DNA from 3 places in the Pseudomonas rustica genome. Region 1 is predicted to be linked to each of the others. Evidence: predicted binding sites of a transcription regulator. Region 1 holds the regulator's gene; each other region holds the start of a gene.

The links. The regulator sigma-54, encoded in region 1, starts transcription at its own class of promoters, with help from an activator protein. The targets are predictions, from matches to a motif close to ANTGGCATNNANNTTGCTNT.
Region 2: a site for sigma-54 is predicted at 3,047-3,066, ahead of glnA (type I glutamate--ammonia ligase). Genes of this name have one in related genera too.
Region 3: a site for sigma-54 is predicted at 5,552-5,571, ahead of glnK (P-II family nitrogen regulator). Genes of this name have one in related genera too.

What each region holds. Positions count from the first base shown of each region.
Region 1 is NZ_CP188200.1:4,608,466-4,615,482, reverse strand. It holds gene ACP3TY_RS21140 (ZIP family metal transporter) at 1-103, shown strand, start outside; gene ACP3TY_RS21135 (HPr family phosphocarrier protein) at 225-500, opposite strand; gene rapZ (RNase adapter RapZ) at 516-1,373, opposite strand; gene ptsN (PTS IIA-like nitrogen regulatory protein PtsN) at 1,376-1,840, opposite strand; gene hpf (ribosome hibernation-promoting factor, HPF/YfiA family) at 1,852-2,160, opposite strand; gene ACP3TY_RS21115 (RNA polymerase factor sigma-54) at 2,234-3,724, opposite strand; gene lptB (LPS export ABC transporter ATP-binding protein) at 3,911-4,636, opposite strand; gene lptA (lipopolysaccharide transport periplasmic protein LptA) at 4,636-5,181, opposite strand; gene lptC (LPS export ABC transporter periplasmic protein LptC) at 5,168-5,740, opposite strand; gene ACP3TY_RS21095 (KdsC family phosphatase) at 5,749-6,273, opposite strand; gene ACP3TY_RS21090 (KpsF/GutQ family sugar-phosphate isomerase) at 6,273-7,017, opposite strand, start outside.
Region 2 is NZ_CP188200.1:5,222,817-5,229,833, forward strand. It holds gene typA (translational GTPase TypA) at 1-1,238, opposite strand, end outside; gene thiI (tRNA uracil 4-sulfurtransferase ThiI) at 1,378-2,832, opposite strand; gene glnA (type I glutamate--ammonia ligase) at 3,161-4,567, shown strand; gene ACP3TY_RS23775 (DUF4124 domain-containing protein) at 4,800-5,312, shown strand; gene ACP3TY_RS23780 (DUF4124 domain-containing protein) at 5,309-5,932, shown strand; gene glnL (nitrogen regulation protein NR(II)) at 6,164-7,017, shown strand, end outside.
Region 3 is NZ_CP188200.1:5,883,175-5,890,191, reverse strand. It holds gene dapF (diaminopimelate epimerase) at 1-84, shown strand, start outside; gene ACP3TY_RS26685 (DUF484 family protein) at 98-823, shown strand; gene xerC (tyrosine recombinase XerC) at 826-1,725, shown strand; gene ACP3TY_RS26675 (HAD family hydrolase) at 1,722-2,420, shown strand; gene sutA (transcriptional regulator SutA) at 2,564-2,890, opposite strand; gene ACP3TY_RS26665 (secondary thiamine-phosphate synthase enzyme YjbQ) at 2,993-3,418, opposite strand; gene ACP3TY_RS26660 (ammonium transporter) at 3,635-4,972, opposite strand; gene glnK (P-II family nitrogen regulator) at 5,011-5,349, opposite strand; gene ACP3TY_RS26650 (accessory factor UbiK family protein) at 5,764-6,024, shown strand; gene ACP3TY_RS26645 (BRO-N domain-containing protein) at 6,389-6,910, shown strand; gene ACP3TY_RS26640 (HigA family addiction module antitoxin) at 6,905-7,017, opposite strand, start outside.

The DNA of each region.
Region 1 (7,017 bases):
AGTGATCCCCGAGTCGCGACGCAATGGTCATGACAAACTGGCCAGTCTTGGCTTGTTGAGCGGGTTTTGTTTGATGATGGTGATGGATACGGCGTTGGGTTGAAGCAGATCAAAAGATCGCAGCCTGCGGCAGCTCCTACAGGGATTATGTGCGCCGCGGGTAACCGTAATTGCCCCTTCCAATGTAGGAGCTGCCGAAGGCTGCGATCTTTTGACTTTGGCGGTCAACCACCTTCATCGAAGTAGTTGTTGATCAGCGCCACCAGCGCATCCAGCGCTTCCTGATCTTTCTCGCCCTCAGTACTCAAATAGATCTTGGTGCCCTTGCCAGCCGCCAGCATCATCATCGCCATGATGCTTTTGCCATCAACCGTGGTCTCCGGCGTGCGGCCCACTCTGATCGTGCAATCCGGATACTGCCCGGCCACGCCAACGAACTTGGCCGATGCGCGGGCATGCAGGCCCAGTTTGTTGATGATTTCGATTTCCAGAGCAGGCATCGCGGTGTGAATCCTTTAAGTGAGGTCGCGGTGGCGAACCTGGACGTTCTTCAGGGTTTTCTGCAGGGCTTGACCCAGACGTTCGGTCAGGTAGACGGAGCGGTGATGCCCGCCGGTGCAGCCAATGGCAATGGTGACGTAGGCGCGGTTGCTCGCTGCGAAACGCGGCAGCCATTTGTGCAGGTAGGTGAAGATGTCCTGAAACATTTCTTCGACGTCAGGTTGTGCCGCCAGATATTCGGCCACCGGCGCATCGAGCCCTGATTGCGCACGCAGTTCCGGCTTCCAGTACGGGTTGGGCAGGCAGCGCACATCAAAAACCAGATCGGCATCCACCGGCATACCGCGCTTGAAGCCGAATGACTCAACCAGATACGCCGTACCCGGCTCCGGCTGATTCAGCAGGCGCAGCTTGATGGTGTCGCGCAACTGGTACAGGTTCAGATTGGTGGTGTTGATCTTCAGATCAGCCAGGTCGGCGATCGGGCCGAGCAGGGCGGTTTCATCCTGAATCGCCTCGGCCAGCGAGCGGTTGGCATTGCTCAGAGGGTGGCGGCGGCGGGTTTCGGAAAAACGCTTGAGCAGGGTTTCTTCGTCAGCATCCAGATACAGAACATCGCACTGGATGTGCTTGGCGCGGGCATCTTCGAGCAGTTCCGGAAAACGCGTCAGATGGCTCGGCAAGTTGCGCGCATCGATCGACACGGCGACCAGCGGTTGCGCCAGTTCGGTGTGAATCAGCGCGCGTTCGGCCAGTTCCGGCAGTAAACCCGCCGGCAGGTTGTCGATGCAGTAATAACCGTTGTCCTCAAGGACATCCAGTGCGGTGCTTTTACCCGAGCCGGAACGGCCACTGACGATGATCAAACGCATGATTACTGCCCGTTTTGCTCGTCCAGTACGACCTGGTACAAGGCTTCGTTGCTCGGAGCGCTGCGCAACTTATCGCGCACATCCTTGCGATCCAGCATGCTGGCGATCTGGCGCAGCAATTCCAGGTGCGCATCGGTGGCGGCTTCCGGCACCAGCAGTACAAACAGCAGGTCAACCGGCGCGCCGTCGATAGCGTCGAAATCGATAGGGGCTTGAAGGTGCATCAACGCGCTGATTGGCGTTACACAACCTTTCAGGCGGCAATGGGGAATGGCGATGCCGTTGCCAAAACCGGTCGAACCGAGTTTTTCACGGGCAATCAGAGCCTCGAAGACATCTTGCATCTCCAGATCCGGCACTTCGCGGGCGATCAGGTTGGCAATTTGTTCGAGGGCTTTCTTTTTACTGCCGCCCGGCACGTTCACGAGGGAACGGCCGGGGGTCAGGATACTTTCAAGTCGGATCATGGAATGGGGGGTTATCGACCGGTTGCGCCCTGGAGGAGGCTCTGGGTCTTTTCCTTATGCTTTTTGAGTTGGCGATCCAGCTTGTCGGTCAGTGAGTCGATCGCAGCATACATATCAGTATCTTCTGCGTTGGCGACCACTTCGCTGCCGGGAATATGCAAGGTGGCTTCGATTTTCTGCTTCAGCTTTTCGACACACATCGTGACTTGCACGTTGGTGATCTTGTCGAAATGTCGCTCCAGTCGTTGGAGTTTTTCCTCGATGTAGGAACGCAGAGGTTGGGTCACTTCCAGTTGGTGTCCACTGATGTTGACTTGCATACAGCTTCTCCTTCGTTGCCAGTGCATAAAGCGGCAGGCCGGATAGCCTGCCACTGGAACGCTGTAACGTGGCTTACATCAACCGCTTGCGTTCGCTCGAAGGCGCGATCCCGAGGGATTCGCGGTACTTGGCGACGGTGCGGCGAGCCACCTGAATGCCTTGTGCCTCCAGTAAACCAGCGATCTTGCTGTCACTCAACGGCTTTTTCTGATTTTCCGCGGCAACCAGTTTTTTGATGATCGCTCGGATCGCCGTGGACGAGCATTCACCGCCTTCAGAGGTGCTGACGTGGCTGGAGAAAAAGTATTTCAGTTCATAAATACCGCGCGGGGTATGCATGAATTTCTGCGTGGTCACTCGGGAAATCGTTGATTCGTGCATGCCCACCGCTTCGGCGATGTCGTGCAGCACCAACGGCTTCATGGCTTCGTCGCCGTACTCCAGAAAACCGCGCTGATGCTCGACGATCTGGGTGGCAACTTTCATCAGGGTTTCGTTGCGGCTCTGCAGGCTCTTGATGAACCAGCGGGCTTCCTGCAACTGATTGCGCATGAAAGTGTTGTCGGCGCTGGTGTCGGCGCGACGCACAAAGCCGGCGTACTGCGCGTTGACGCGCAGGCGTGGCATCGATTCCTGATTCAGCTCGACCAGCCAGCGCTCGTTGTCCTTGCGCACGATGACGTCAGGGACGACATATTCGGCTTCGGTCGATTCGATCTGCGAGCCCGGACGCGGATTGAGGCTTTGTACCAGTTCGATGACCTGGCGCAGCTCGTCTTCCTTGAGCTTCATACGGCGCATCAACTGGCTGTAATCACGGCTGCCGAGCAAATCGATGTAATCGCTGACCAGACGTTTGGCTTCCGCCAGCCAAGGCGTCTTGGCCGACAGCTGACGCAATTGCAGCAGCAGGCATTCGCTGAGGTTGCGCGCGCCGATACCGGCCGGTTCAAATTGCTGGATGCGGTGCAGGACGGCTTCGATCTCGTCCAGTTCGATGTCCAGTTCCGGATCGAACGCCTCGAGAATTTCTTCGAGGGTTTCGTCCAGGTAGCCCTGATTGTTGATGCAATCGATCAGGGTCACGGCGATCAGGCGATCGGTGTCGGACATCGGTGCGAGGTTGAGTTGCCACAGCAAGTGGCTTTGCAGGCTTTCGCCGGCGGAGGTGCGGGTGGTGAAATCCCACTCGTCATCATCGCTGCTGGGCAGGCTGCTGGCGCTGGTCTGGTAAACGTCTTCCCAGGCAGTGTCGACCGGAAGCTCGTTGGGGATGCGTTCGTTCCATTCGCCGTCTTCGAGGTTATCGACGGTCGGTGCGGCTTCCTGATAGGAAGGTTCCTGGATCTCGGTGGGCTTCTGTTCGGCGTTGTCGGCCATGGGATCCGAGTTGTCGAAGTCGTCGCCTTCTTCCTGGCGTTCGAGCATCGGATTGGATTCCAGAGCCTCCTGGATTTCCTGTTGCAGATCCAGGGTCGACAATTGGAGCAGGCGGATGGCCTGTTGCAGCTGCGGTGTCATCGTCAGCTGCTGGCCCATTCTCAAGACTAGCGATGGTTTCATGGCAGGGGCTTAACACCTTATTCGCCGGCGCTATGCGCCATCCACTACAGGGCGCCGAAGCGCCAAACTTAAGCAAATTATATGCCTGAAACTGAAGTGTTTGCCTAGAGCGCTGTAACAATTAAGCGTATTAAATCCTGCTTGAATCGATACAGCACTCCGGCTGCGCACCGGGCACTGTGACGCTTACAGGCGGAACTCGTGACCCAGATACACTTCCTTGACCAGTTCGTTGGCCAGGATGGTTTCGGCGTCACCTTCGGCGATCAGTTGACCGTCGTTGACGATGTAAGCGGTTTCGCAGATATCCAGCGTCTCGCGGACGTTGTGGTCGGTGATCAGAACACCGATGCCCTTGGCCTTGAGGTGGTGGATGATCTGCTTGATGTCGCCGACCGAGATCGGGTCGACACCGGCGAACGGTTCGTCGAGCAGGATGAATTTTGGTGCGGTGGCCAGCGCGCGAGCGATTTCCACCCGGCGGCGTTCACCACCGGACAGGCTCATGCCGAGGTTGTCGCGGATGTGCGTGATGTGGAATTCCTGCAACAGGCTTTCCAGCTCTTTGCGGCGGCCGGCCTTGTCGAGTTCCTGACGGGTCTCGAGGATGGCCATGATGTTGTCGGCCACCGACAGTTTGCGGAAGATCGACGCTTCTTGCGGCAGATAGCCGATACCGGCCTTGGCACGACCGTGCATTGGCTGGTGGCTGACGTCCAGATCGTCGATCAGCACGCGGCCCTGATCGGCCTGTACCAAACCTACGATCATGTAGAAGCAGGTGGTTTTACCGGCACCGTTCGGGCCGAGCAAACCAACAATCTGGCCGCTGTCGATCGACAGGCTGACGTCACGCACGACCTGGCGGCTTTTATAGGCCTTGGCCAGGTGCTGAGCTTTCAGAGTTGCCATTACTGGGTCTTCTCGTCGGTTTTCTTCTTCGGCTGGATCACCATGTCGATACGCGGACGCGATTCGGTGACTTTGCTGCCGGTAGCGCGACCGGCGCTGGCCAGTTTCTTCACGGTGTCATAGACGATTTTCTCGCCCTGAGTCGTGTTGTTGTCCTTGTCGACGACCTTGGCCTTGTCGATCAGCACGACGCGGTTTTGCGCGGCGTGGTACTGAATCGTTACGCCCCAGCCCTGTACAGGCTTGGCGTCACCCTGGGTTTGCAATTGCTCGAAGTAGGCAAGGTTACCCACCGACGTCACTACGTCGATATCGCCAGCCGGCGTTCGGGTGATAGTCACCGTATTGCCTTTAACGATCATCGAACCCTGGGTGATGATCACATCACCTTTATAAGTGGCGATGCCGTTCTTGTCGTCCAGTTGGGCGTCGTCGGCCTGAATACGGATAGGTTGCTGCTGATCGTTCGGCAGAGCCCAGGCGCTCACGCTTCCCAGTGCTGCGCCCAGACTGAGCAAAATAGGGAGGGTTTTAACGAGCCTCATACTGTCCTCTTACGTTCGATAGCAGGTGTATCCTGCTTTCCTTCAGGTACGCTTTCATGCCAACGCCGGTTGATACACCGCCAGCGCCGTCGATTCTAACGGGTTGCTCGGTCTGCGCATATTGCTCCTGCGGGAACACGGTCATGCGCGTGGAAGTGACCAGCAGGTCGCGGTTTTGTTCGTCGGTGCGTTTGATGCGCACCGAATCAATCAGTTCTACCTGTGTGCCGGCCGCATTCACTTCGCCGTGCTCACTGGTCACGTGCCACGGAAACTCGGTTCCGCGATACATGTTCAGGTCGGGTTTGGTGACCAGAGTAATGTCCGTTGCCTTGACGTGCTCGGCTATCTCCGACGTCATTTCATACTGCACACCGCCGTCCGGCAAATATTGCAGGGTATGCGTTTTGGTCGCGTACCAGTCGATCGGGTTGTCGACGGTGGTAACCGGCGGATTGTCGAGGAAACGTTCCGGGCTGATGTTCCAGTAGCCGACCGCAGCAAACAGCACAGCGATGCAGCCAAACAGCAGGAAGTTACGAAATTTTTTGCTGAACATGGTTTGGCTCACAGGTACGCGGCGTTGGCCGCATCGAGGCGGCCCTGGGCGCGCAGGATCAATTCGCAGAATTCGCGGGCAGCGCCTTCGCCGCCTCGGGCCCGGGTCACGCCATGGGCGTGTTCGCGGACGAAATCAGCAGCGTTGGCAACCGCCATGCCCAGGCCTACGCGGCGGATCACCGGCAGGTCAGGAAGGTCGTCACCGAGGTAGGCGACCTGTTCATAGCTTAGGCCCAGTTGTTCAAGTAGACCGTCGAGAACGACCAATTTGTCTTCACGCCCCTGAAAAAGGTGCGGGATGCCCAGATTTTTCGCCCGACGTTCAACCACTGGTGTCTTTCGACCGCTGATGATGGCGGTTTGCACGCCAGCGTTCATCAACATTTTGATGCCCTGACCGTCGAGGGTGTTAAACGTCTTGAATTCGCTGCCGTCTTCAAGGAAGTACAGGCGCCCGTCAGTGAGGACGCCATCGACGTCGAACACCGCCAGTTTGATCGCTTTGCCGCGTTGCAGCAGATCGTTGCTCATTACATGACTCCTGCGCGCAGCAGATCGGAGAGGTTGAAGGCGCCAATCGGGCGATCATCCTCATCGACGACTACCAGTGCGTTGATTCGGTGGTCTTCCATGATTTTCAGCGCTTCGGCGGCGAGCATGTCGGGCCGGGCGGTTTTGCCGTGAGCGGTCATCACCTGGTCGATGGTCGCGCTGCGGATATCGATGCTGCGATCCAGCGTGCGGCGCAAATCACCGTCGGTGAAGATCCCGGCGAGTTTACCGTCGGCTTCAACAATGGCGGTCATGCCCAGACCCTTGCGGGTCATTTCCATCAAGGCATCTTTGAGCAGGGTGCCGCGTTGTACTTGCGGCAGCTCCTGACCAGCGTGCATGACGTTTTCGACTTTCAGCAGCAGACGACGGCCCAATGCGCCACCGGGATGGGAAAACGCGAAATCTTCAGCGGTAAAACCGCGAGCTTCGAGCAGCGCCACCGCCAGGGCATCGCCCATGACCAGTGCAGCCGTCGTCGACGAGGTCGGTGCCAGGTTGAGCGGGCAGGCTTCGTGCTCGACGTGAACGTTGAGATTGACCTCGGCAGCCTTGGCCAGCGGCGATTGTGGGTTGCCGGTTACGCTGATCAACTGGATGCCCAGGCGTTTGATCAACGGCAGCAGGGTGACGATTTCGTTGGTCGAGCCGGAGTTCGACAGGGCCAGAATCACGTCATCACGAGTGATCATGCCCATGTCGCCGTGGCTGGCTTCGGCCGGG
Region 2 (7,017 bases), 610 kb from region 1:
CCCTGCGAATCTTCAGGGATGTCGATGGTCACGTTTTCGAACGGTTCTTGTTTAACGCCGTTCACTTCACGAATGATTACTTCCGGACGGCCCAGGGCCAGCTCGAAGCCTTCGCGACGCATGGTTTCGATCAGTACCGAGAGGTGCAGCTCACCACGGCCGGAAACCTTGAACTTGTCAGCCGAGTCGCCTTCTTCAACGCGCAGAGCAACGTTGTACAGCAGCTCTTTGTCTAGACGATCCTTGATGTTACGGGAGGTCACGAACTTGCCTTCTTTACCGCAGAATGGCGAGTCGTTTACCTGGAAGGTCATCGAAACGGTTGGCTCGTCAACGGTCAGAGGCTTCATCGCCTCAACAGTCAGCGGGTCGCACAGGGTGTCGGAGATGAACAGCGATTCCATACCGCTGATGCAAACGATGTCGCCTGCTGCAGCTTCTTCAACGTCGATACGGTGCAGACCGTGGTGACCCATCAGCTTCAGGATACGACCGTTGCGACGCTTGCCGTCGGCACCGATAGCAACAACCGGGGTGTTCGGCTTGACGCGACCACGAGCGATACGGCCAACGCCGATAACACCCAGGAAGCTGTTGTAGTCCAGTGCGGAGATCTGCATCTGGAACGCGCCTTCACGGTCGACTTTAGGGGCCGGAACGTGATCGACAACCGCTTGGTACAGCGGGGTCATGTCTTCAGCCATGTCGGTGTGATCCAGACCGGCAATGCCGTTCAGGGCCGAGGCGTAAACAACCTGGAAGTCCAGTTGTTCTTCGGAAGCACCGAGGTTGTCGAACAGGTCGAAGATCTGATCCAGAACCCAGTCCGGACGCGCGCCTGGACGGTCAACCTTGTTGATGACCACGATTGGACGCAGGCCGGCTTCGAAAGCCTTCTTGGTCACGAAACGGGTTTGCGGCATAGGGCCGTCTTGAGCGTCAACCAGCAGCAGAACGGAGTCAACCATCGACATTACGCGTTCAACTTCGCCGCCGAAGTCGGCGTGGCCCGGGGTGTCCACGATGTTGATGTGGTAGCCGTTCCAGTTGATGGCGGTGTTTTTCGCCAGAATGGTAATACCGCGCTCTTTTTCCTGGTCGTTGGAGTCCATCACGCGCTCGTCGTTGAGCTCGTTGCGCTCCAGAGTGCCGGATTGACGCAGGAGTTTGTCTACCAGGGTGGTTTTACCATGGTCAACGTGGGCAATGATGGCGATGTTACGTAGATTTTCGATCACTTGTGTATCTCGATCAGAGGATTCGGTTTGCTGACAAGTCTTGGCAGCGATTAGCAGTAGTGTCCGGCATGGCCGTTACAGCTTGACGGCGGTGTCGGGGGGCCGGTGACGCAGGCCACAGGCAAACAGCCCCGGGCACTTAGCTCGGTCGATAAACGCGCACATTGGCATGCCCCTCACTGAGCAAATGGTGAGCATGCAGGCGACTCATCACGCCTTTGTCGCAATACAGCAGGTACTGGCGAGTCGGATCCAGCTCCTTGAAACGAGCGTTCACTGCGTAGAACGGCATCGTCTGTACTTCTACGCCAGCGAGTTCCAGCGGCTCATCCTCGGCGGCATCCGGGTGACGGATGTCGATCACGATCTGGCCGGCCAGTGCTTCGCTGACTTCTTCAATCTGTACGTCCTGGCCCAATTCGTCGATCACGCGATCGATCGGCACCAGTTTGGCGTTTTCGAGCGCACGCTCGAGCACCGCCATGTCGAATTCTTTCTCTTCGTGCTCAACGCGACCGCGTTTGGCGGCGGTCTTCGGGTTGACCGAAATGACCCCGCAGTATTCCGGCATGTGCCGGGCGAAATCGGCGGTGCCGATTTCATTGGCCGTGTCGATGATGTCCTGCTTGTGCGCCACGATCAGCGGGCGCAGGACAAGCTTGTCGGTCACGCAGTCGATCACCGACAGGTTCGGCAACGTCTGGCTCGACACCTGGGAGATCGCTTCGCCGGTGACCAGCGCTTCGATCTGCAGGCGGTCAGCGATGTTGGACGCCGCGCGCAACATCATACGCTTCAATACGACGCCCATATGACTGTTATCGACTTTGCCGAGAATTTCGCCGAGAACTTCTTCGAACGGAACACTGACAAATAGCACGCGTTGCGAGCTGCCGTACTTCTTCCAGATGAAATGCGCGACTTCCATAACGCCCAATTCATGGGCGCGACCGCCCAGATTGAAGAAACAGAAGTGGGTCATCAGGCCGCGACGAATGATCTGGTAGGCCGCAACGGTCGAGTCAAAGCCGCCGGACATCAATACCAGCGTCTGCTCCAAGGCGCCGAGCGGGTAACCGCCGATGCCGTTGTGCTGGCTGTGAATCACAAACAACCGTTTGTCGCGAACTTCGATACGGACTTCGATTTCCGGCGATTTCAGGTCAATCCCGGCAGCACCGCACTCACGACGCAGCTTGCTGCCGACGTATTTTTCGACGTCCATCGAGCTGAACGCGTGCTTGCCGGCACGCTTGCAACGCACCGAAAAGATCTTCCCGGCCAGCGCATCGCCGTAGTGCTCTTTGCACTTCTCGGTGATGTCGTCGAAGTCGCCCAGCGGGTACTCGTCGATCTGCAGAAAGTGCGCGATGCCCGGCATGCAGGTCAGGCGCTCACCCATCTCTTTCAAGGCTTTGGCGTCGGTAATGCGGGTGTCCAGCTCGAGATTGTCCCACACACCGTTCACCACCACGGCCGGGTCCAGGTCGCGGAGCACGGTGCGGATGTTCTTGGCCAACTGGCGGATGAATTTCGTCCGGACAGGTCGGCTTTTGATGGTGATCTCGGGGAAGACTTTTACGATTAGTTTCATGAAAACAGCGCGCGAACGGCCAGCCGAAAAAGGGGGGCGCGGATTATAGCGGAAATTGCTCAAGGTTTAACCAGTTAATGTGCAGAAGGTTTTGTCTGCACCAAAACGGGTCATTTTCGATTAAGGACGCTACATTAGGGGGCGAGATTTGCAGCATTAAGACGCTTTGCACCTTAATAAGCGTGAATTTGGGGCAAAAAACCCATGCTGGGGCACTGGCATGCAATTTGCTCCCTTGTGAGGCAGGTTGCCTTGGCAGAGTATTCGCGCCGGCATCACCCACATTTAAGGGCATCCACTACCAAGCCCGAAGCCACCCGGAGGACATATGTCGAAGACGGTTCAACTCATCAAAGATCATGACGTCAAGTGGATTGATCTGCGCTTCACGGACACCAAAGGTACTCAGCACCACGTGACCATGCCGGCTCGCGATGCTTTGGACGACGACTTCTTCGAAGTCGGCAAAATGTTCGACGGCTCCTCCATCGCTGGCTGGAAAGGCATCGAAGCCTCCGACATGATCCTGATGCCGGTTGACGAAACTGCCGTTCTCGACCCGTTCACCGAAGACGCCACCCTGATCCTGGTGTGCGACATCATCGAACCTTCGAGCATGCAAGGCTACGACCGCGACCCACGTGCGATCGCCAAGCGCGCCGAAGAACACCTGAAAGCCACCGGTATCGGTGACACCGTATTCGCCGGTCCAGAGCCAGAATTCTTCATCTTTGACTCGGTGAAATTCAAGTCGGACATTTCCGGCTCGATGTTCAAGATCTACTCCGAGCAAGGTTCGTGGATGTCCGACCAGGACATCGAAGGCGGCAACAAGGGTCACCGTCCAGGCGTCAAAGGCGGCTACTTCCCTGTTCCACCGTTCGACCACGACCACGAAATCCGTACCTCCATGTGCAACGCACTGGAAGAAATGGGCCTGACCGTTGAAGTTCACCACCACGAAGTGGCGACTGCCGGCCAGAACGAAATCGGCGTCAAGTTCAACACCCTGGTGAAGAAAGCCGACGAAACCCAAACCCTCAAGTACGTTGTACACAACGTTGCTGACGCTTACGGCCGCACCGCGACCTTCATGCCGAAGCCACTGTACGGCGACAACGGTTCGGGCATGCACGTACACATGTCGATCTGGAAAGACGGCAAAAACACCTTCGCAGGTGAAGGCTATGCCGGCCTGTCCGATACCGCTCTGTACTTCATCGGCGGCATCATCAAACACGGTAAGGCCCTGAACGGCTTCACCAACCCGGCGACCAACTCGTACAAGCGTCTGGTACCAGGCTTCGAAGCTCCGGTCATGCTGGCCTACTCGGCTCGCAACCGTTCCGCTTCGATCCGTATTCCTTACGTGTCGAGCCCGAAAGCCCGCCGTATCGAAGCCCGCTTCCCGGATCCGGCTGCCAACCCGTACCTGGCCTTCGCAGCACTGCTGATGGCTGGTCTGGACGGTATCCAGAACAAGATCCACCCTGGCGACGCTGCTGACAAAAACCTGTACGACCTGCCGCCTGAAGAGGCGAAAGAGATCCCACAAGTTTGCGGCAGCCTGAAAGAAGCCCTGGAAGAGCTGGACAAGGGCCGCGCGTTCCTGACCAAGGGCGGCGTATTCTCCGACGACTTCATCGACGCTTACATCGCGCTGAAATCGGAAGAAGAAATCAAGGTTCGCACCTTCGTACACCCACTGGAATATGAGCTGTACTACAGCTGCTGATCCGGTAGCGCCGCGTTCCGTGGCGTGAGTGAAAGAGGCCTCCTTCGGGAGGCCTTTTTTATTGCAGATCAAAAGATCGCAGCCTTCGGCAGCTCCTACATCGATCCCTGTAGGAGCTGCCGAAGGCTGCGATCTTTTGACTTTGTTTTTCAATTCCAATTGTTAACAGCTTGGGCCTCTCGCCCACCCTGACCTATGCTGCACCCCATCGCTTTCAATCCCGGTCGATTTCATGGGTCGCACCTTTCTCTACATTCTATTGTTGATCGCCCTGCCCGCCGCCGCGCAGATCTACAAGTACACCGATGCCAACGGCAACACGGTCTACAGCGATCACTCGCCGGACGGCGTACAGGCGCAGCCCGTGGAGTTGCCGCCGCTCAATCGCGTCGAGCCGCAAGCGCCGAGCGCACCCTCTGCGCCCGTCAGCGACAACCGTGAACCTCAGCGCAACGCCTACGACATCCTCGAACTCGCCGGGCTGCCCACCGAAGAAGCCCTGCGCGCGAACAACGGCACCTTCACCGTCAACGTGCTGATCAAGCCACGGCTGCAACCGCCGCATCAATTAAGGCTGGTACTCGATGACGAACCCTACGGCCAGCCAAGCAATGTGCCGATCCTGCAATTGGTCAACGTCGATCGCGGCGAGCATCGCCTCGCCGTGCAGGTCATCGACGGTCAGACGATCATTCAACAGAGCCCGCCAGTCGCCCTCAGCGTACAACGGGTGCACACGCCATGATCCGCACGTGGCTGATCGTCGCGATGGCGCTGGTGACACTGCAGGCCTCAGCCGAGGTGTTCACTTACATTGATTCGCAAGGTAACCGCGTCTACACCGATCAACCGCGCAGCAACGCCAAGCGCGTACCGATCGCGACCAGCAATCGCATGTCCGCCAATCCAACCGCTGCCGCACCGATCACCACCGCAAAAAAATCCCCGGAACAACCACCCTTCCACTACGACATGCTGCGCATTCTGGTGCCCGAACCCGATGCGACGATTCGCAGCAGCGCCGGCGAAATCATCGTCAGCGTCACCAGCGAACCCGGCCTGCAACGTGGTCACCGCTATCGCCTATTACTGGACGGCCAGTCCACCGGCGAACCCGGCCTGAGCCCTGTGTTCCCGCTGAACAACATTGATCGCGGCAGCCACAATCTCTCGGTTGAAATCCTCGATTTGGAGGGCCGCACCGTCGAACGCACCGCCAACCAGCCGTTCCACATGTTGCGCATTTCCCTCGCGCAGAAACGCCAGGTCAAACCCTGCGTCGCCGACGACTACGGCGTACGTCCGGAATGCCCCTTGAAAGACAAACCGCCCGAGCCGAAAAACCCCTTCCTGCGTTTCTTCTAACGCCGCTCAGCTTTGCGCACTATATTGGTGCAATAGCCTGCACCGTACTCACATTCCAACCCATTTTGGTTCGAAACTACCCGCGAGAGCTGGCCCAGTGCCACGTAAACGAGCGTCAAACGCCTGTTTCAGGGGTTAAGCGCTTCTTTTCAGAGCCTTGGTTTGTTTTTTGCATTTTGCCGATACCGACGCTTGCTTGTTGCGCACGCTCCGCCCCCAAAAGAGGCTCCGATGACTATTAGCGACGCAATCCACCGTTTGCTGCTCGACAACCTGACCACCGCCACCATCCTGCTCGACGCCGAATTGCGCCTCGAGTACATGAACCCGGCGGCGGAGATGCTGCTCGCCATCAGCGGGCAGCGTAGCCATGGGCAATTCATCAGCGAGCTGTTCACAGAATCCACCGAAGCGCTGAATTCGTTGCGCCAAGCGGTAGAGCAGGCGCATCCGTTCACCAAGCGCGAAGCGATGCTCACCGCCCTCACCGGCCAGACGCTGACCGTGGATTACGCGGTGACGCCGATCCTCAGCAACGGCGCGACCATGCTCCTGCTGGAAGTGCATCCGCGTGATCGCTTGCTGCGGATCACCAAGGAAGAGGCGCAAATTTCCAAACAGGAAACCAGCAAAATGCTGGTGCGCGGCCTCGCCCACGAAATCAAGAATCCGCTGGGCGGCATCCGTGGCGCCGCGCAATTGCTCGCCCGCGAACTGCCGGAAGAAAGCCTGCGCGATTACACCAACGTGATCATTGAAGAGGCCGATCGCCTGCGCAATCTGGTCGACCGCATGCTCGGCTCGAACAAGTTGCCGTCGCTGGCGATGTGCAACATTCACGAAGTGCTGGAACGCGTTTGCCATCTGGTCGAAGCGGAAAGTCAGGGCTGCATCACCTTGGTGCGTGATTACGACCCAAGCATTCCCGACGTGCTGATCGACCGCGAACAAATGATTCAGGCGGTGCTGAATATCGTGCGCAATGCCATGCAGGCAATCAGCAGCCAGAACGAGCTGCGTCTGGGCCGCATCAGCCTGCGCACCCGCGCCATGCGCCAGTTCACCATCGGCCACGTCCGCCATCG
Region 3 (7,017 bases), 1.3 Mb from region 1:
TCCATTGAATGGGCAGGCCCTGGCCAACCGGTGCTGATGACCGGTCCGGCAGTGCGTGTATACGAAGGACAAGTGCGTCTTTGAGTGAGCAAAAACCATGACCGATAAGCCTCAGGTACCCGCCCGACAGTCCGACGAATCAGCGTCCGAGAGCCTGGAGGCGGCAGCGGTTGCTGCGTACCTTGAGGCGCATCCGGACTTCTTCGTCGAGCACGAAGAACTGCTGCCAGCCCTGCGCATTCCGCACCAGCGCGGCGACACCGTTTCGCTGGTCGAACGGCAGATGACCATCCTCCGTGATCGCAACATCGAGATGCGCCACCGCCTCTCGCAGTTGATGGACGTCGCCCGCGACAACGATCGCCTGTTCGACAAAACCCGTCGCCTGATTCTTTCTCTGATGGACGCCGCCAGCCTCGAAGACGTGGTGATCAGCGTCGAAGACAGCCTGCGTCAGGATTTCCAAGTGCCTTTTGTCAGCCTGATTTTGCTCGGCGACAACCCGGCACCGGTTGGCCGTTGGGTCACCCACGCCGACGCGCAAGTCGCCATCGGCGGCTTGCTCACCGAAGGCAAAAGCGTCAGCGGCAGCCTGCGCGAACATGAGCTGGATTTCCTCTTCGGCGAAGAACAGCGCAAGCAGATCGGCTCCACCGCCGTCGTCGCGGTCAGCCATCAAGGCATCCACGGCATTCTGGCGATCGCCAGCCGTGATCCGCAGCACTACAAGAGTTCGGTCGGAACGCTGTTCCTCAGCTACATCGCCGAAGTCATGGGTCGCGTGTTGCCACGGGTCAACAGCTCCCTGCGCTCGGTACGCTGAGCATGGAACGACAACTGGACGCTTACTGCGAACACCTGCGCAGTGAGCGACAGGTGTCGCCGCACACGCTGTCGGCCTACCGCCGCGACCTCGATAAAGTCCTCGGCTGGTGTATCAAACAGAACATCGGCAGTTGGGCGGCGCTGGATATTCAGCGCCTGCGCAGCCTTATCGCCCGTTTGCATGCGCAAGGCCAGTCCTCGCGCAGCCTCGCCCGGTTGCTCTCGGCGGTGCGTGGGCTTTATCACTATCTGAATCGTGAAGGTCTTTGCGACCATGATCCGGCGACAGGTCTGGCGCCACCGAAAGGCGAGCGCCGCTTGCCGAAAACCCTCGACACTGACCGTGCTCTGCAACTGCTGGAAGGTGCGGTCGAGGATGACTTTCTCGCGCGTCGGGATCAGGCGATTCTGGAGTTGTTCTACTCCTCCGGTCTGCGCCTCTCCGAGCTGACCGGGCTTAATCTTGATCAACTTGATCTGGCCGATGGCATGGTGCAAGTCCTCGGCAAGGGCAGCAAAACCCGTCTGCTGCCGGTAGGAAAAAAGGCCCGCGAAGCCATCGAACAATGGCTGCCATTGCGCGCGATGACCAACCCGGCGGACGACGCCTTATTCGTCAGCCAGCAAGGCCGACGCCTTGGCCCGCGAGCGATTCAGGTACGGGTCAAATTGGCCGGCGAACGCGAGCTCGGGCAGAACCTGCACCCGCACATGCTGCGGCACTCCTTCGCCAGCCACTTACTGGAATCCTCACAGGATCTGCGCGCGGTGCAGGAATTGCTCGGCCACTCCGACATCAAGACCACGCAGATCTACACCCACCTGGACTTCCAGCACCTGGCGGCGGTCTACGACAGCGCCCATCCACGGGCCAAACGCATGAAAGGCGACGATTCATGAGCATCCAGTTGATCACCTTCGACCTCGACGACACCCTGTGGGATACCGCCCCGGTGATCGTTAGCGCCGAAGCGGTATTGCGCGAATGGCTGAGCGAACATGCGCCGAATCTGGGCGCGGTGCCGGTCGAACATTTGTGGGCGATTCGTGAGCGTGTGCTGACCAATGAACCGGGGCTGAAACATCGCATCAGCGCGCTGCGTCGGCGCGTGTTGTTTCATGCGATGGAAGACGCCGGCTACGCCCATGGCGAAGCCACCGACCTGGCAGACAAGGGTTTTGAAGTGTTTCTGCATGCGCGGCATCAGATTGAAGTGTTCCCTGAAGTCGAGCCGGTGCTGGAGATCCTCGCCAATCATTACGCCCTTGGCGTGGTCACCAACGGCAACGCCGATGTGCGTCGATTGGGCCTGGCGGATTACTTCAAGTTTGCGCTTTGTGCGGAAGATATCGGCATCGCCAAACCGGACGCGCGGCTTTTTCATGAGGCTCTGCAACGCGGTGGCGCCACCGCCGAAACCGCCGTGCACATCGGCGATCATCCGGGTGATGACATTGCCGGCGCACAACGGGCGGGGTTGCGGGCAATCTGGTTTAACCCGGCGGGTAAACCGTGGGAAGCGGATCGTCTGCCGGATGCGGAAATCCGTAGCCTCAGCGATTTGCCAGCCGTGCTTGCACGCTGGAACCGCTGAAAAGATCGCAGCCTTCGGCAGCTCCTACAGGGGAACGCATTCCAATGTAGGAGCTGCCGAAGGCTGCGATCTTTTGATCTTTTCATCACCCATGAAAAAGCCCGCAGCGACGGCGGGCTTTTTCAGCAAGCAAGCGGCACGCCTCAGATAGGGCGGCTACCGTACTTGTTGTCCGGCTTCTTCGGAGGATCGGCGACCACATTGGCCTCCACTTCCTGCACTTTTCCGCCGCGCGACAGGAACTCTTCCATGGCCTTGGCCAGGGCGTCGCGCTCCTTGTTCTTGGCTTCAATGCTCGGCAACTCATCTACCGACACCGCAGCCTTGGCTTTGCCTTTGGCAGCCGGGGCCGGCGTATCGTCACCGCCATCGTCGTCAGCAACGTCTTCCGCTGCTGCTTCCAGGCCTTCCTCGGCCTCGTCTTCGTCGCCTACTTCGAGGTCGTCGTTTTCCAGATCATCGTCGCTCATGTTCTACCTCATGACTTGCGAAAAGCAGATTAGTTATAGACCAGCTTTGGCAACTGTCGAAAGTCGCCGTTAAAAAATCAGTAACCATTGGTGACCAACGGTTTATGCCCCTTCACCGTGCAAGGTGGCGAGGACTTTACGGGCACCGCCATGATCACGATGCTCGCCCAGATAAACACCTTGCCAGGTACCCAGTGCCAGTCGCCCTGCCGACACCGGCAGACTGATCTGACAACCAAGCACGCTGGCCTTGAAGTGCGCCGGGAGGTCGTCCAGGCCTTCGTCGTTATGCTCATAGCCGTCTGTTCCTTGTGGGATCAGACGATTGAAAAATCGTTCGAAGTCGCGACGTACCGCCGGATCGGCGTTCTCGTTGATGGTCAACGACGCCGAGGTATGCTGCAGCCACAAATGCAACAGACCGACCCGGCACTCCCTGAGTTCAGGCAGGCCAGCGAGTAACTCGTCCGTTACCAGATGAAAGCCCCGGGGCCGTGCCCGCAGGGTAATCAGAGTCTGCTGCCACATACAGTTCTCCGCACGTTCGGGGCGCATTCTAGCGCGCTCTGGGAAAAAACAAAGGCCCTAATACGCGTGCAATGACGTAAGCGTTTGGCCGGTGAAAAACCGCCGTCGTAAACACGACTAAAGGCGTACGAAAAATCCTTTCAGCCTGTCGCTTAATGACAAATCCCGGACAAAAAAATGCCCGGCGAACCGGGCAATTTTTTTCAGTGCGCGTACTTACAGGTTGTAGCCGCGTTCGTTGTGTTGTGCCAGATCGAGGCCGACCGATTCTTCTTCCTCGGTCACACGCAGACCCATGACGGCGTCCAGCACTTTGAGGATGATGAAGGTGACGATCGCGGTGTAGATCACCGTGAAGCCGACGCCTTTGACCTGAATCCAGACTTGCGCGCCGATATCGGTGACGGTGCCGAAGCCACCCAGAGCCGGCGCAGCGAAGACACCGGTAAGGATCGCGCCGAGAATACCGCCGATACCGTGTACGCCGAACGCGTCCAGGGAATCGTCATAACCGAGCTTGCGTTTCAGGGTGGTGGCGCAGAAGAAGCACACCACGCCTGCAGCCAGACCGATCACCAGTGCGCCCATCGGGCCCACGGTGCCGGCAGCCGGAGTGATCGCGACCAGACCGGCAACCACACCCGAAGCAATGCCCAGTGCGCTTGGCTTGCCGTGAGTGACCCACTCGGCAAACATCCAGCCCAGCGCCGCCGCAGCGGTAGCGATTTGGGTAACCAGCATCGCCATGCCGGCAGTGCCGTTGGCCGCCGCAGCGGAACCGGCGTTGAAGCCGAACCAGCCGACCCACAGCATCGCCGCGCCCATCAGGGTGTAACCGAGGTTGTGCGGAGCCATCGGGGTGGTCGGGAAGCCTTTACGCTTGCCCAACACCAGGCAGCAGATCAGACCAGCGACACCGGCGTTGATGTGCACCACGGTGCCGCCCGCGAAGTCGAGCACGCCCCAGTCCCACATCAGGCCGCCGTTGCCGGACCAGACCATGTGTGCGATCGGCGCGTAAACCAGGGTGAACCAGATGCCCATGAAGATCAGCATCGCGGAGAACTTCATCCGCTCGGCGAATGCACCGACGATCAGCGCCGGGGTGATGATCGCGAAAGTCATCTGGAAGGTGATGAACACCGCTTCAGGGAACAACGCCGCAGGACCGGTCAGGCTCGAAGGCGTGACACCGGCGAGGAACGCCTTGCCCATGCCGCCGAAGAACGAGTTGAAATTGACGACGCCCTGCTCCATGCCGGTGGTGTCGAACGCAATGCTGTAGCCATAAATGACCCACAGGATGCTGATCAGACCGGTAATGGCGAAGCACTGCATCATCACGGAAAGAATGTTTTTCGAGCGAACCATGCCGCCGTAGAACAGCGCCAGGCCGGGAATGGTCATGAACAGCACGAGTGCCGTCGAGGTGAGCATCCAGGCAGTGTCGCCGGAATTGAGGACTGGGGCCGCCACTTCGTCTGCCGCCATTGCAAGGCTTGGCATTACGATGGACAACAGGGCTCCTAGCCCTGCGAATTTACGCAGAGTCATATTGTTTTCTCCTGGGGCGTTGGGGTTTGTGGCGGCGGTTAAATCGCGTCGGTATCGGTTTCGCCGGTACGGATGCGAATCGCCTGTTCCAGATTGACCACGAAAATCTTGCCGTCACCGATCTTGCCGGTGTTGGCCGCCTTGGTTATCGCCTCGATAACCCGATCCAGATCCTTGTCGTCGATGGCCACGTCGATTTTCACCTTGGGCAGAAAATCGACCACATATTCCGCGCCGCGATACAGCTCGGTGTGACCCTTCTGCCGGCCGAAGCCTTTGACTTCAGTAACGGTAATGCCCTGCACGCCGATTTCGGACAGCGACTCGCGCACGTCGTCCAACTTGAACGGCTTGATGATGGCAGTGACTAGCTTCATGAAAACTCTCTCCCGAATTGGTGGACTTGCCCCAGGAAAACAAACCCGACTCAAGTCTAAGCGCAGTGCCTGGCTTTGTAACGCATCGTCGGCCGTACCTGCCCGACTGACGCCAGCTAACCGCTGCCGACGAAACTCCCCGCTCCGTCTGCCGCACTGCATTCGTCACAGCGACTGCATCAGTGCATGGGTCGAAGGTGACTAAGCAGAAAGCTTGCCATCTCGCCAAAAACCTCTGATTTCAATCCCTTGGCCGCTGCCGCACGCCATCCCGTGCAAAACCCCATCCGGATACGCACAACAACGGTGCGTCGCCGTCCGTCCGCCTGCGCGAAAAGCGTGCATCCCTGACCACGGGATTGACTATAGACACTGCGTGATACACTGCCGGCCATTGTTTCCAGGACATCCACCATGCTCGCGCCCAAAGACTTCCTCGACGCCCTGAGCGGCACCGCCTCCCGCCTGTTCAACGGCGACACCCCGCTGCCGAAAGCCGAAATCGAAAGCCAGTTCAAGATGCTGCTGCAGAGTGCGTTCAGCAAACTGGATCTGGTCAGCCGTGAAGAATTCGACAGCCAGATGGTCGTACTGGCCCGCACTCGCGCCCGCCTCGAAAGCCTCGAAGCCAAAGTCGCCGAGATGGAAGCCAAGCTGACACCGCCCGCTGAATAATCCGCGCCCCCTGTAGGAGCTGCCGAAGGCTGCGATCTTTTGATCTCCAGCCCTTCAACCATCCCGGCAACGTCCTACAACCTGAATGACCGCCGTCCGATTGCGCCGAAAAGCCCAGGTTTCTAAGCTCACCCGATGCTGAATGTTCAGCAGCGGGTTTGGCGACCTGGATCGAATTTGACGCAATGCAACTAAACTCACAGAGAGGTTTTTTCTCTCAACGAGTTATGGCGGCTTTGCGTGGGAGACCTCAGGGTCTGCCGGTTTCGAATTCACCGGTTCGCCAACCCGCGCATAGCTGCCACCCTTTTCGTTTGGCGACGAACAGAAGCAGTTTTCTTCACTTGAATTCGAGAACTGAACCATGGACGAAAACTACCTGACACCTAACATCTTCACCCGCCACAAACTCCCCCTCCACGCCCTCCTCATCCAGAACCAACCCTGGTTCTGCGCCCGAGACCTGAGTCGCCTGCTGCACATCTACCTCAACGAACGCATGCTGCGAAAACTCGACCCCGACCAATACCAAACCCGCAAAACCCTGATCTACAACCAGATCGAAAACACCCTGCTGATCAGCGAATCGGGCATCTACGCCCTCCTCGTCTACCACTACTGCCCCGAATACCGAGCCCTGCGCGAATGGATCACCCACCTGGTCATCCCCACCCTGCGCGACGCCCAACACCCCAGCACAAGCGAACGCCCACACCTCAGCTTGCTCAGTTGGCCGGACATGTCTTTGAGTTTGTTGCACTGGAATAACCAGCCGTGGATACCGTTACAAGATGTGCCGCAGATGATGGTGGAACGGGAACAGACCAAGCGCCCAATGACGGGGCCATGGTGGAAAAGAGCTTCGCGGATGCTGCAATCGCTATAAACCCGCATGCCGGAGCTGGGCCCTGCGCAAATCGTAAGTCGATTGCAGATTCATCCAGAACTCAGGCGTAGTGTTGAGATAAGTGGCAAGGCTGATTGCCAGATCGG